One region of the Blautia sp. RTP21359st1_E11_RTP21359_211015 genome, then DNA from elsewhere that is predicted to be linked to it. Evidence: riboswitches for the same ligand, from Rfam matches in the RefSeq annotation. Region 1 holds a riboswitch; each other region holds the start of a gene.
What was found. Region 1 has a riboswitch for cobalamin ahead of AB5026_RS07560 (ABC transporter permease). Riboswitches for the same ligand answer to the same signal wherever they lie in the genome.
Positions count from the first base shown of each region.

Region 2: it holds a riboswitch for cobalamin, as region 1 does, so the genes downstream of both, AB5026_RS01385 (cysteine-rich small domain-containing protein) here and AB5026_RS07560 (ABC transporter permease) in region 1, are expected to answer to the same signal.
Region 3: it holds a riboswitch for cobalamin, as region 1 does, so the genes downstream of both, AB5026_RS01320 (sirohydrochlorin cobaltochelatase) here and AB5026_RS07560 (ABC transporter permease) in region 1, are expected to answer to the same signal.
Region 4: it holds a riboswitch for cobalamin, as region 1 does, so the genes downstream of both, nikB (nickel ABC transporter permease) here and AB5026_RS07560 (ABC transporter permease) in region 1, are expected to answer to the same signal.

Region 1 covers NZ_JBDGAB010000015.1:68,465-71,621, forward strand. Annotated here, with positions in the region: gene AB5026_RS07555 (MATE family efflux transporter) at 1-712, shown strand, start outside; cobalamin riboswitch at 860-1,034, shown strand; gene AB5026_RS07560 (ABC transporter permease) at 1,170-2,099, shown strand; gene nikC (nickel transporter permease) at 2,115-2,978, shown strand; gene AB5026_RS07570 (ABC transporter ATP-binding protein) at 2,959-3,157, shown strand, end outside.
Region 2 covers NZ_JBDGAB010000002.1:130,957-134,113, reverse strand. Annotated here, with positions in the region: gene AB5026_RS01395 (glycyl radical protein) at 1-40, opposite strand, end outside; gene AB5026_RS01390 (phosphatase) at 395-1,111, shown strand; gene AB5026_RS01385 (cysteine-rich small domain-containing protein) at 1,219-1,506, opposite strand; cobalamin riboswitch at 1,774-1,944, opposite strand; gene AB5026_RS01380 (NlpC/P60 family protein) at 2,176-3,157, opposite strand, start outside.
Region 3 covers NZ_JBDGAB010000002.1:114,912-118,068, forward strand. Annotated here, with positions in the region: gene AB5026_RS01315 (NAD(P)/FAD-dependent oxidoreductase) at 1-629, shown strand, start outside; cobalamin riboswitch at 949-1,124, shown strand; gene AB5026_RS01320 (sirohydrochlorin cobaltochelatase) at 1,286-2,578, shown strand; gene AB5026_RS01325 (hypothetical protein) at 2,700-3,157, shown strand, end outside.
Region 4 covers NZ_JBDGAB010000009.1:39,947-43,103, reverse strand. Annotated here, with positions in the region: gene nikC (nickel transporter permease) at 1-398, opposite strand, end outside; gene nikB (nickel ABC transporter permease) at 399-1,337, opposite strand; cobalamin riboswitch at 1,521-1,710, opposite strand; gene AB5026_RS04980 (M14 family metallopeptidase) at 1,995-2,954, opposite strand; gene hisIE (bifunctional phosphoribosyl-AMP cyclohydrolase/phosphoribosyl-ATP diphosphatase HisIE) at 3,126-3,157, opposite strand, start outside.

The DNA of each region.
Region 1 (3,157 bases):
TAAAATCCCGGATATCCGCCTGGAAAAGAAGGACTTTTACAGGCAGCCCTCTATGAGCCTGCGGCTTTTGGAACTGGCGGTTCCTCTTGCGATACAGAATGTGATCATCTCCGTGGGAGGACTTGTGGTACAGTATGTGATCAATGGATTTGGTTTTCTGTTTGTGGCGGGATTTACGGCATCGAACAAGCTGTATGGGGTTTTGGAGATGGCTGCCGTTTCATATGGATATGCTATTACAACCTATGTGGGCCAGAATCTTGGTGCAAAAAAATACCAGAGGATTCGAAAAGGCGTGCGCAGCGGCACTTATATGGCAGTGCTCACTTCGGCTTTCATTTCCGGCATGATGGTACTGTTTGGACGTAATGTACTGTCCCTGTTTGTATCCGGTGAACCGGATCAGACCCGACAGGTATTGGATATAGCATATAAGTATTTGTTTATCATGGCTGTCTTTTTGTGGGTGCTGTATCTGCTGTATGTGTATCGTTCCGCTATCCAGGGCCTGGGTAATACTTTGATTCCGCTTGCCAGCGGCATTGCAGAATTTATCATGCGTGTCAGTGTTGCGCTGCTGCTGCCAAAACTGATCGGTGAAGATGGAATATACTATGCAGAGATCTGTGCATGGAGCAGTGCAGCTGTTTTATTATTCGTAAGTTATATGATCATTATACGGAAATATAAAGAAGTCACCGTTCATACATAATGTTATTTACTTAAGGGATCTATAATAATACAGGCAGAAAATATCCGGGTTTCACTATGAAATGTTCAGATATTTTATATTTGACAAAAAACTATTTATATAAAAAGAAAAGTATGATATTATAATATTTATTCATTGCAACTATGAAAATTGAATAGTCAGAAGGGTGTACAAAGTACTTAATAAGGAATCTGGTGAAATGCCAGAACAGCCACCGCTACTGTGACAGGGACGAAAACCAAAATATCACTGGAGAGATCCGGGAAGATGGTAAGTAGGAAGAACTGGAGTCAGGAGACTTGCCTTTTTGACAGAAGAATTCTGATTCGGATGGGATACAGAAGGAATAAGCTCTGCCTGAGGTGGAGGTTTGTTTTTTGTGCTGATATGATGCTGGATCATATCAGCTTTTTTTATTTTAACCGAATAAACAGATGAAAAATGAGGAGAAATGAAAATGGGAAAAGTAATTGCAAAGCGTTTTATATTTATGATTCCGGTAGTGCTGGCGGTTACATTTATTATTTTTATGCTGAGTTTTATATCGGCAGGTGATGCGGCCAGAGTGCTGGCGGAGAAAAAATATGAGCATCCGTCACCGGAGCAGGTAGAAGAAGTACGGCATGAGGAAGGACTGGATCAGCCGGTGCTGGTACAATACGGGAAATGGCTGGATCAGGCACTTCATGGCGATTTTGGAAAATCATATTCTACCAGAAAACCGGCTTTTGAGGAATTAAAAAGATATTTTCCACAGACATTTAAACTGGCAGTTACTTCGTTTTTATTGTTGATGATCGTGTCAGTCCCTCTTGGAATTTTGTCGGCAATTTATGAAAACAGAGTTCTGGATAAAGTCATTCGCATTTTGTCGTCCCTCAGTGTATCTATGCCGTCTTTCTGGATCGGTCTGATGCTGCTCTATATATTTGGAGTAAAGCTAAAAGTGATTTCCGTGATCGGAGGAGATGCCGGAGGCATCCCGATTCTTGCGGCATTTGCCATGGATATCAGTTTCTTTGGAATTATGACGAGATTGATCCGTACCAATATGATACAGGTGCTGAAGCAGGATTACATACGTGCCAGCAGAGCTAAGGGATTGTCATCTGTAAATGTAATTTTGCGTCATGGTCTGAAAAATATTCTGATTCCTGTGCTTACACGTCTGGTATCAATTGTGATCGGTTTTTTCTGTGGCTCAGCTGTGATAGAAAGTATTTTTTCAATTCAGGGAATCGGAAATCTGGCATTGAAATCCGTGATCTCAAAAGACACTCCGGTGCTACAATGTTTTATCTTTATTCTGGCTGTTGGCATTGTAGTATTAAATTTTCTTGTGGATATCGCCTATTCTGCGATTGACCGGCGAATCCAGTTAAAGTAAAGGAGAGATCATAGAATGGGAAGCAGAAGAAAGCAGAAAACAGAAAAAAGCATGATCCAGAATCTGTACTGGAAACAGGTATTCCGGTCACCGAAAACAAAAATAGGATTGATGGTGGTCATAATTTTTGCATTGGCAGCTATTTTTGCACCTGTACTGGCGCCGCATGATCCACTGCTTGTGGATGTTTCGATAAAATTAAAGAATCCGTCGGCGGCATATCCTTTAGGTACTGATCAGCTGGGACGATGTATTTTATCAAGACTTCTCTGGGGCAGCCGGTATTCACTGAGCTATAGCTTTACGGTGCTTCTGATTACTGTATGTGTCGGGGTGCCGATCGGACTGTTTGCCGGATATGTAGGTGGAAAAATCGATTCCATAATTATGAGGATCATTGATGTATTTATGGCTATGCCGGTCTTTATTGTGGCACTTGCCATTGCAGGAACCGTAGGAGCCAGCGGCGCTCATCTGATTCTGTCCTTATCGGTCGTATCCTGGGCAGAATATGCAAGGCTTGCCCGAGCATTGACACTTCAGGAAAAAAATAAAAATTATATGACCGCACTAAAAGCCGGCGGCTGCGGCCACGCAAGGATCATATTTAGGCATGTATTGAGAAATATCCTGCCATCTGTGATCGCACTGGCAACAATGGAAATCGGTTCGATCATTCTGTCAATTGCCGGTTTTTCCTTTATCGGCCTTGGTGTGCAGGCGCCGACACCGGAATGGGGGATCATGCTCAGTGACAGTAGAAGTTATATCCAGACTTATCCAAGACTGATGTTTTATCCGGGCATACTGATCATGATCATTGTTCTGGCATTTAATTATCTGGGGGAGGGAATACAGAATGGAACAGCCCAAAAATGATGTCCTAAGGGTAAAAAGACTACATGTGGAGTTTCAGACATCTCACGGAATGGTTCATGCAGTAAAAGATGTCAGCCTGGAAGTAAAACGCGGAAGGATCCATGCTCTGGTGGGAGAAAGTGGAAGCGGCAAGTCAGTTACCTCTCTGACGATCATGAATCTGCTTGCAGGAAATGGAA
Region 2 (3,157 bases), on a different contig from region 1:
TGTCTGTTTTCGGAACATCTGCTATATGAAATTTCTCCATGATTCTCCTTTCTCATAACCGGTTGTTTCTGGTGATCTGTCTGCCTCTACGCTTCCAGAACCGCTCCTGTCCGGCTATGTGCTCATGTAGTTTTATTATACCTTACCCCTACTTCGATGTCAACGAAATCCAACATGTGTTTATAGCTGTTTTTGTGGTTTTTATCGGTTGCGCCCTGTTGATTTTATTTGTTTTTTGTATTTTTATGTTTTTCTCTATTGACTTTGTTTTTCTGCTCTGCCATACTTGGATTTATATAGGAATTCCTTTGTTTTTCAGAAAAAATTTATGCAAAGCGGACATTCGTATTCCGCTCTGTCACATGTTCTCAAACAGTAAAAGAGGTGTATTTTTATGTATCTTTCTGATATGCATACCCACTCCATCGCCAGTGGTCACGGCACGGAATGTACCATCACCAACATGGCACGCGCAGCTGCCGAGAAAGGTCTCCGGCTTCTCGGGATCACTGATCACGGTCCCGGCACTCTGGCAGCCGGAACTTCCTCCTATTTCCGCAGCCTTACCTATTCTCCCAAAAAACATTTCGGTGTAGAATTACTCTACGGAATTGAACTGAATATCCTTGACCGCAGCGGAACGGTAGATTTAGATCAGGAATCATTATGTAAACTTGATTACGCCATTGCCAGCATGCATGCCTGGAATTACCGCTGCGGTACCAGAGCCGAAAACACAGAAGCTTTTATCAATGTAATGAAAAACCCCTGTGTAAAGATCCTCGGACATAGTGATAACACTCATTACCCGGTTAATTATGATGCGCTTGCAAGGGCTGCCAGGGAAACCGGCACGATCTTTGAGATCAACGAAGCTTCTCTTGCACCTTATGGCTATCGTGGCGACACAAGAGAAAACTGTTTCGAGATCCTTCGATGCTGCCGCAAATATGATCTGCCGCTGCTTCTTTCCAGTGACAGCCATGGCCCGGAGCATATCGGAGATTTTACCTGTGCTGCTGAGTTTGTTCATCAGGCCATGTTTCCGGAACAGCTGATCCTCAACAACCAGATTCCCAGACTCAAGGTTTTTCTCCAAACCAGAGAATGATCTTCTGTATCTTTTCCGACAGATAACAGATATTGTCCACTCCAAACAAAACAGGCCAGTTCAAACACAGGAATATACATTTTCCTGTATCTGAACTGGCCTGTTTTTTATTTTTCCCGCTGCTTCCGTACAATTTCCGCAAGCTCGCTATATTTACCTGTAACATATCCGAAATTTTCTCTTCTGTGAGGAAGCTTGCATTCGGTGCAGTCTTTGATCCCGCTTTCCGTAAAGCGGAAATTACCACCACATTTATCTCCCAGTGCATATAAAGGACAATAGCAGAACAGACAATTGAAGTTCTCCGGATCTGCCCCTTTATGGCACGGAAAATACTCACAGTTTTTGTGGCTGAAGTAAGAGTATTCTTTGCCTTCCCAGTATGGTTTCTCCATGGCTCTTTTCTCCTCTCCTGACATAACCACACATAATTTTTTCCTATAAAAAAAGAGGTAGCGATGCCACCCCGGGGTAGAAATATAATCCGTTCATGAGTGCGCGGAGGGAACGAATGTATCCGGAGTAGTATCGCCTGCCATTTAATCATGTATAATTCATATGAACAGGCGCATTCCATAAAAAAATGCCTACTCTCGTAAAAAAGTAGACAACGTCCCAGGGGTGCGGAGTCCCTGAAATGGTTGTTACACTTTACACGGAAGTTTAACCTCGCCATAACAAGCAGGTTTCCTGGCTCCGGGATCATGACTCCTCTCTCCTTCTCATACATATGTACAATGGACTATGAGATTCGCTCCTCCGTTACAGTGACCGGATCGCTCAGGTTTCACACCTGATTCCCTTTTCTGTGGACTTCTGATAATCAATATATAACTGTCAGCTATCCTCAGCACTTGCTATGTTCAATATGGAATTATACTGACATTATAATAACATCCTGTTAATTATATGTCAATACTGTTTTCAATATTTATACATTTTTGAGCATATTTTATTGCTGTTCAATCCGTTCCATGGGTTTTCAATATTTTTTCCGACGTCAAAAACAGCCCGACAAACTACTGTCGGGCTGCTGTATTTTTATTTTCTGTTGTACGTTCTTATTATACAAGACGTCTTACAGATACAATTGTTCTGTATGTAGCATCATTGCTGATCTTGATCCCGTCCTGAGAGTTCGATGCATGAACGATCTGGCCATTACCCATGTAAATAGCCACGTGTCCGCCATAGCAGATCAGATCTCCCGGCTGTGCATCTGCGTAGGATACTTCTGTACCTGCATTCTGCTGCTCATAGGAGGTTCTCGGAAGGCTGACTCCGAAGTTCGCATAGACACTTTGTACAAATCCGGAGCAGTCTGCACCATTGGTAAGGCTTGTTCCGCCCCATACGTAAGGATTTCCCACAAACTGTGTAGCATAATTCACAACAGAAGATCCGGAACCACTGCTGTAAGAAGAACTGTCACTGTCTGAAGATGTATCCTCTGCATTAGATGTGTCCTCTGCACTTTCTTCAGATGCGTCTGTGCTGTTATCGTAATCTGCGTCTGCATTATCCTCTGTATTCTCAGTATCCTCGGACGCATCATCATTCTCACCATTGTCTGCATCTTCATCCACATCCTCGGTGTCATCTTCTGCAGTATCCTCATCTGCATTCTCGATCACGTCGCCGTCCTCATCGTACTGTACGTCTTCGCTCTCGTCCGCCTCATCCTGCTGTGCTTCCTGCTCTGCCTGACGTCTTGCTTCCTCTTCTGCCTCAGCCTGTGCTCTCGCTGCTGCTTCAGCCTCGGCCTGACGTCTTGCCTCTTCCTCTGCTGCAATACGCTCAGCCTCTAATCTCTGAAGCTCTGCAGTCTGCTCTGCAAGAAGGTTGGCATAATCTGTAGCCTGCTGCTGTGCGTAGGCGATCTCATTATCATAATCTGCGGATGTGGCACGCTTCTCATCCAGCTGTGCCTGCAGGTTCTGGGACTCTGCCTCATATTCCTGCTTCATTCCCTCCAGTTCTGCCTTCTCCTGTGTGTACTGTGCCTCCAGGTTTGCCACCTGCTGGATCGTATTGGAATATTTTTCA
Region 3 (3,157 bases), on a different contig from region 1:
ACAGAACTGAGAAGTTTGAGGATATGGTCCGTACCTTCTGCATGAACCCGCGAGGTGTTGTCGTGAATGAAAATACCAACGGTATCATCACAGTAAACGGTCACAGCTACGAAGATCCGGCAAAGCATACCAACAATACAAACTTTGCCCTTCTGGTATCCAAGCATTTCTCAGAGCCGTTCCATGACAGCAACGGATACGGTGAGAGCATTGCAAGACTTTCCAATATGCTTGGCGGTGGTGTTATGGTACAGCGGTTTGGAGATCTGATCCGCGGAAGACGAAGCACAAAAGCCCGTATTGAGGAAAGTTTCGTAACACCTACACTTTCTGCGACACCGGGAGATTTAAGTCTTGTTATGCCGAAACGTATCCTGGATGGCATCATCGAGATGATCTATGCTCTGGATAAGATCGCACCGGGAACCGCGGATGACGATACTTTGCTTTATGGCGTGGAGGTTAAATTCTACAACATGGAGGTTGAGATCGACGAAAATCTGGAAACCTGCCACAAGGGTCTCTTTGTTATCGGAGACTGCAGCGGCGTGACCCATTCTCTTTCCCATGCATCTGCCAGCGGAGTCTACGTAGCCAGATACCTGGAGCAGGAGTATTTTAACAGATAAACTGCAAAGCAGTTTATCTGTTATGAGCAAGTAGCGAAGCGGATTGCGAATATCCAGTGTAAGACAGTCCTTTTCTGATATCAGGGTGATGACAGAAAGGGGCTGTTTTTTATGCAGGATGTGCATGAATATTGGAGAAAGTATTCTGATAATAACTGACAGATACAGGGAGAAAACCGGTTACTGTTCACTGGTAATATTTCGCGAGGTGTTTTTGGTGAGCGAAGATCACAGAAAACCGTGAATCGTCTGACATCAATCTTGACAAATTTATGAGTTTGTGGTAAAAGTTAGATAACCAGGTAAAAGAAAATATGTGCAAATGTTATAATGATAAGGTTGCATCCAGTCGGATGTGCAAAAGAGAATCCGGTGAGAATCCGGAACGATACCGTCACTGTGAAAGGGGAGTTGCTTTTATAACCACTGGGAGACCGGGAAGGGAAAGCAGCGTGGAACCAAGTCAGGAGAACTGCCTTATTGTGAGATTCAGGGATTCGCGGTTTACGAATCGGTATTCTCCATAACAATACAGAACTTCTTTTTATGTATTTGTATTGCGCAGAGAATCATGTGTGAGCAGGCGGCCGCAGAGAGCTGCTGCTTTTTTGTACATATCAGTATTCTGGAAATACATGAAAAGAGGACAATGAGAAATGAAAAGAAAAACAATGTTAGCTCTGATGCTCGCAGTTTCCATGACATGCTCTATGGGTGCGGCTACAACAGCAATGGCAGCAGAGGATTCTGCTACAGAAGAGAACGCTGAGGCAGCTGATACCACAGAGGCTTCTGATGCAGATCAGGAAGCAGCAGATAATGTAGCAGCTCTGATCGACAAGATCTATGTACAGGAAAGAAACGACACAACAGATGAGGACTGCAAGGCAGCCAAAGAAGCATGGGATGCTCTGACAGATGCTCAGAAAGAACTGGTAGAGGGTGAGAATGCAGATCCGGATTATTTCGGACGTGACACAGGAGATGCTTCCAAGGACGATCCGCGTAACCAGGATGAGATCGGTGAGAATGAACTTCTTGTTGTAAGCTTTGGTACTTCCTTCAATGACAGCCGTGCAGAGGATGTCAAGGGAATCGAGGATGCTCTTGCAGAAGCTTATCCGGACTGGTCTGTAAGAAGAGCATTTACAGCACAGATCATCATCAACCATGTAGAGGCAAGAGATAATGAAGTGATCGATAACATGCAGCAGGCTCTTGACCGTGCAGTAGAGAATGGTGTTAAGAATCTGGTTGTACAGCCTACCCATCTGATGCATGGTGCTGAGTACGATGAGATGACAGAAGCGATCAATGGCTATAAAGATAAATTCGAGTCTGTAGCTATCGCAGAGCCAATGCTCGGTGAGGTTGGAGACGATGCAACTGTGATCAATGATGACAAGAAAGCCGTTGCTCAGGCGATCACAGATACGGCTTGCAAAGAGGCCGGATTTGACAGCATGGATGCAGCAGCTGAGGCTGGCACAGCATTCGTATTCATGGGACATGGAACATCTCATACAGCTAACGTTACATACGATCAGATGCAGACACAGATGGAAAACCTTGGATTGAAGAACGCATTCATCGGTACTGTAGAGGGTAAGCCGGAAGATACAGCCTGCGACAAGGTTATCGAGAAGGTAAAAGAAGCAGGATACAAGAACGTTGTTCTTCGTCCGCTGATGGTTGTTGCCGGAGACCATGCAAATAACGATATGGCCGGTGATGAGGAGGATTCCTGGAAGAGCCAGTTTGTAGCATCCGGAAACTTCGATAAGGTTGACTGCCAGATCGAGGGTCTTGGAAGAATCGAAGCAGTTGAGAAGCTTTATGTAGAGCATACAAAGGCAGCCATCGATTCTCTGGGAAGCACTGAGGAGTCCGCAGATTCTGATGCAGCAGCAGATACAGAGGCTGATTCTGCTGAGGAGTCCGCAGAATAATAAATATAAAAATATCTGAGTGAGTTCAGATACCTATAAGAAATCAATGTAACTGCCCGGAAAGATCAGGAAGACTGTTTTCCGGGCAGATTGCTGTATCTATGGAAGGGAGAAGATTATCATGAAAAAACGCTATGTAAACTTAATTCTTGCAATGGCAAGTGCATCAGTCCTGGTGCTGGGCTCTGTGCCTGCGATGGCAAAAACAGATGAAACAAAAACAGAGTCCGGTGAGGAAGCAGAAGCTTCCGAAGAAAAGGATACAGATGCAGCCAAAGCAGATACCCTGGAAGATGGCGTTTATACAGCAGAGTTTGAGACAGACAGTAGCATGTTTCATGTAAATGAGGCCAATGACAAAAAAGGAGAGCTCACGGTCAAAGATGGTAAAATGACCATCCACGTAAGTCTGGTTTCCAAGAAGATCGTTAACCTGTTTGCGGGAACTGCCGAGGATGCCCAGAAGGACGGAGCAGAGATCATTGAGCCGACCACAGATACAGTGAAGTACAGCGATGGTTATACAGAGGAGGTTTACGGATTTGATATCCCGGTACCGGCCATTGGTGAGGAATTTAA
Region 4 (3,157 bases), on a different contig from region 1:
AGCATACCGGCAATGGCAATGGCCAGTACAAGCCCAGGGAAGGAGATCATCATATCTGCAATACGCATGATCACTGCATCCACAACGCCGCCGAAATATCCGGCAATAACTCCTAAAAATGTACCGATGACAAAGATCACCGCAACCAGACATAAGGTCATGATCAGAGAGGTTCTTGTTCCGAAGATAACACGGGAAAGAAGATCTCGTCCAAGCTTATCCGTTCCGAACGGATGAGCGGAACTTGGCTCCTGCAGTGATTCGGTCATAACTGCATCCAGTGGATCATATGGTGAGAGCTGTGGCGCAAAGATCGCAATTCCGATCACCACGAGACCCAGAATGAAGAAAAGAGTGAACTGTTTATTTTCTTTGAATGTTCGTAATACCTTTTTCAATTATCTATCCTCCTTAAGTCTTGGATCGAGATAAGTATAGGACAGATCCACAAGCAGGTTGATGCACATGTACAGGATTGCGATCCAGAGTACATAGCCCTGTACAAGAGGATAGTCACGACAGGAAATTGCTTTTACTGCCATATTTCCCATTCCAGGCCAGTTGTAAATGATCTCTACAACTGCAGTACCTCCCAGAAGACTTCCAAGGGAAAGCCCCAGCAGCGTTACCAGCGGAAGCATAACATTAGGAAGAACGTGTTTCCAGAGAATGACGCTTTCCTTGATTCCACGCATTCTTGCACCTGTGACATAATCCTGATGAAGTTCCTCCAGCACTGCACTTCTTACCTGTCTGGTATATTTTGCAGACATGGCAAGTGCAAGAGTCAGCGCCGGGAGGATCATAGATTTAAAATCCGTACTGCCCCCGGCAACATTGATCCAGCGAAGCTGAACACCAAAGATGCTGAGAAGGATCAGGCCCAGCCAGAAGCTTGGAACAGATACTCCCACAAAGGTAATCCCTCTCACAAAATAATCTGGGAATTTGTTCTGATATACAGCGGCCAGGATTCCAAGCGGTATGGAAATAATGACCATCATCAGAAGTGCCAGCAACGACATCCTCAGCGTCGGCCAGAAACAGGATACCAGTTTATCTGTTACCGGCATTTTGAAAGAATAGGACTGTCCCATATCTCCTGTAACAACACCCTTCAGCCAGGAACCATACTGCACGAGAAAGGGCTGATCAAGGCCAAGCTCATGTCTTGTCTGTTCCAGAAGCTCTGGTGTAGGAAGATTACCACACTCTGTCAGCATGATCTCCGCAGGATCACCAGGTGACAGGTAGGTCAGTCCAAATGTGAAAAAGCTGATTCCAAATAATACAATGATGATCTGGAGAAATCTTTTTCCTACTTGTTTCTTTGTCACGTTTTACTCCTTTCCTCATTTGATGCGATTTTAACATTGCCGTTTTAATTTAGTTAGATAAAAGAAACTATTGGATTCTTAATATGCAGAATATGCATGGAATTTTAGAAAATTTGCACGAAAAAAGCCCGTGACGAAATACGGGCACACAAAATAAATATGCTTCCTATCTTCCGTAAGAATCATTTTAAAACAATTGCAAGCAGGTCTCCTGACTTAGGATCCTTACCCTCAGACACCTTCCCGGTCTATTTCTCACGCACTCGACCAGTGGTACTTTGTCTGAGGATTTCCCCTTACAGTGACGGGATCGTACCGGATTTACACCGGTTTCCCTATTAATCCTCTCAGAACTTACAACGGCTGATGTGAAAATCAGCAAATGCTGTCAAATTACTGAAACATTATATGATAAAACTATAGTTTATGTCTATGGAAAAATGTTATATTTTTAGAAAACTCATAAATTTTGTTAAAGATGCTTGAATTGTATATATCCCCCATGGGGGATTTGACAATTGGATTTATCTGATCTGCTAAAAAAACACGGATTTTACCTCGCTATTTTTACAAATAGAATAGCAAATGGTAAAACCCGGTTTTCTTACTGTTTCAATATGATTTCAGACAGAAGCGTTCTGAAAAGGTTGTTTACTATCAGGTCAGAGTCTCCGTGATCGCTGCATATGCGATCATTGGTCCGTCTTCAATAATGTTCAGACTGGCTGTCTGATAAAGTACGACTCCGTTTTCAGTTGCAATAGATGTGTAAAGTAAATTTCCATAGTAATCTCTCAGTTCACCCAATTCTTCTCCCTTAAAGAAGTACTCTCCAGGCTTCTTGGATGGATACCAGCATCCGGTATACGGCGCATATTCATAGACTACATTTTCAAGAAGCATCTGACGGTAATGCTTCAGACCATGACATTTCTTTCCCTGGAGATGAAAAACAAGGTGACGGACGTCTCTTTTATCCTGTTCTACTTCCTCCCAGGTCCAGTAGCTGTGTCCGCCTCTTTCGATGAGAATACTTGGAATTCCAAGAGAAGAAGCATAATTGTAGGCGCCACCTGTGGCGGTTGTGGAACGGACCACATATTTTACGCCGATATGCCGTGCCATATGTAATGATTTCTCTGCTGTCTTTTCATCTACAACCCCTACATAATAAACATAGGGATGAAGCTGTTCGAACCCATCTCCGCTATGCAGGTCGATATAATAATCTGCTATGGAAAAAAGCTTTGTTACTATAGCATAGGCAATACGATCTGCAGCTGTTCCCTCAGGATCTCCGGGGAAAACGCGGTTCAGGTTCTTGCCATCCTCATAGACCAAACTCATGGTGCGATGCTCAAAGCCACTGACATTGACCAGTGGAACGATGATCACATTTCCCTTCAGTTCTTCCGGTTGAAATTCTTTTGCAAGTTCCATTGCCGCCTGGATTCCCACATACTCCGCACTGTGTATTCCTGCTGTGATCAGTATCGTCGGTCCGTCTTTCACTCCGCATATCACAGTTGCCGGCATTGCTATGCCGTATCCTGTGATCTTAATTTTCCCCTGTGCCTTCTCTCCTTTTTCAATCACCCAGTCATCAATTTTGATCATTGGTTGTTTCCCTTTTCCTTTTTTATATTTCCGCACTTTTGACGATAAGTATATCATGCCTAACCGAAATTGTACATATTCTTTTAAGATTCCGGGAAAACAGAAAAAAGCTTTCGTAACCGTTCATTCTGATCCGACGTACAAAAGCTTTTTTCCTGAATGATATATAATTTATCTTTTTACCAATTCTTTGGTGATTTCTT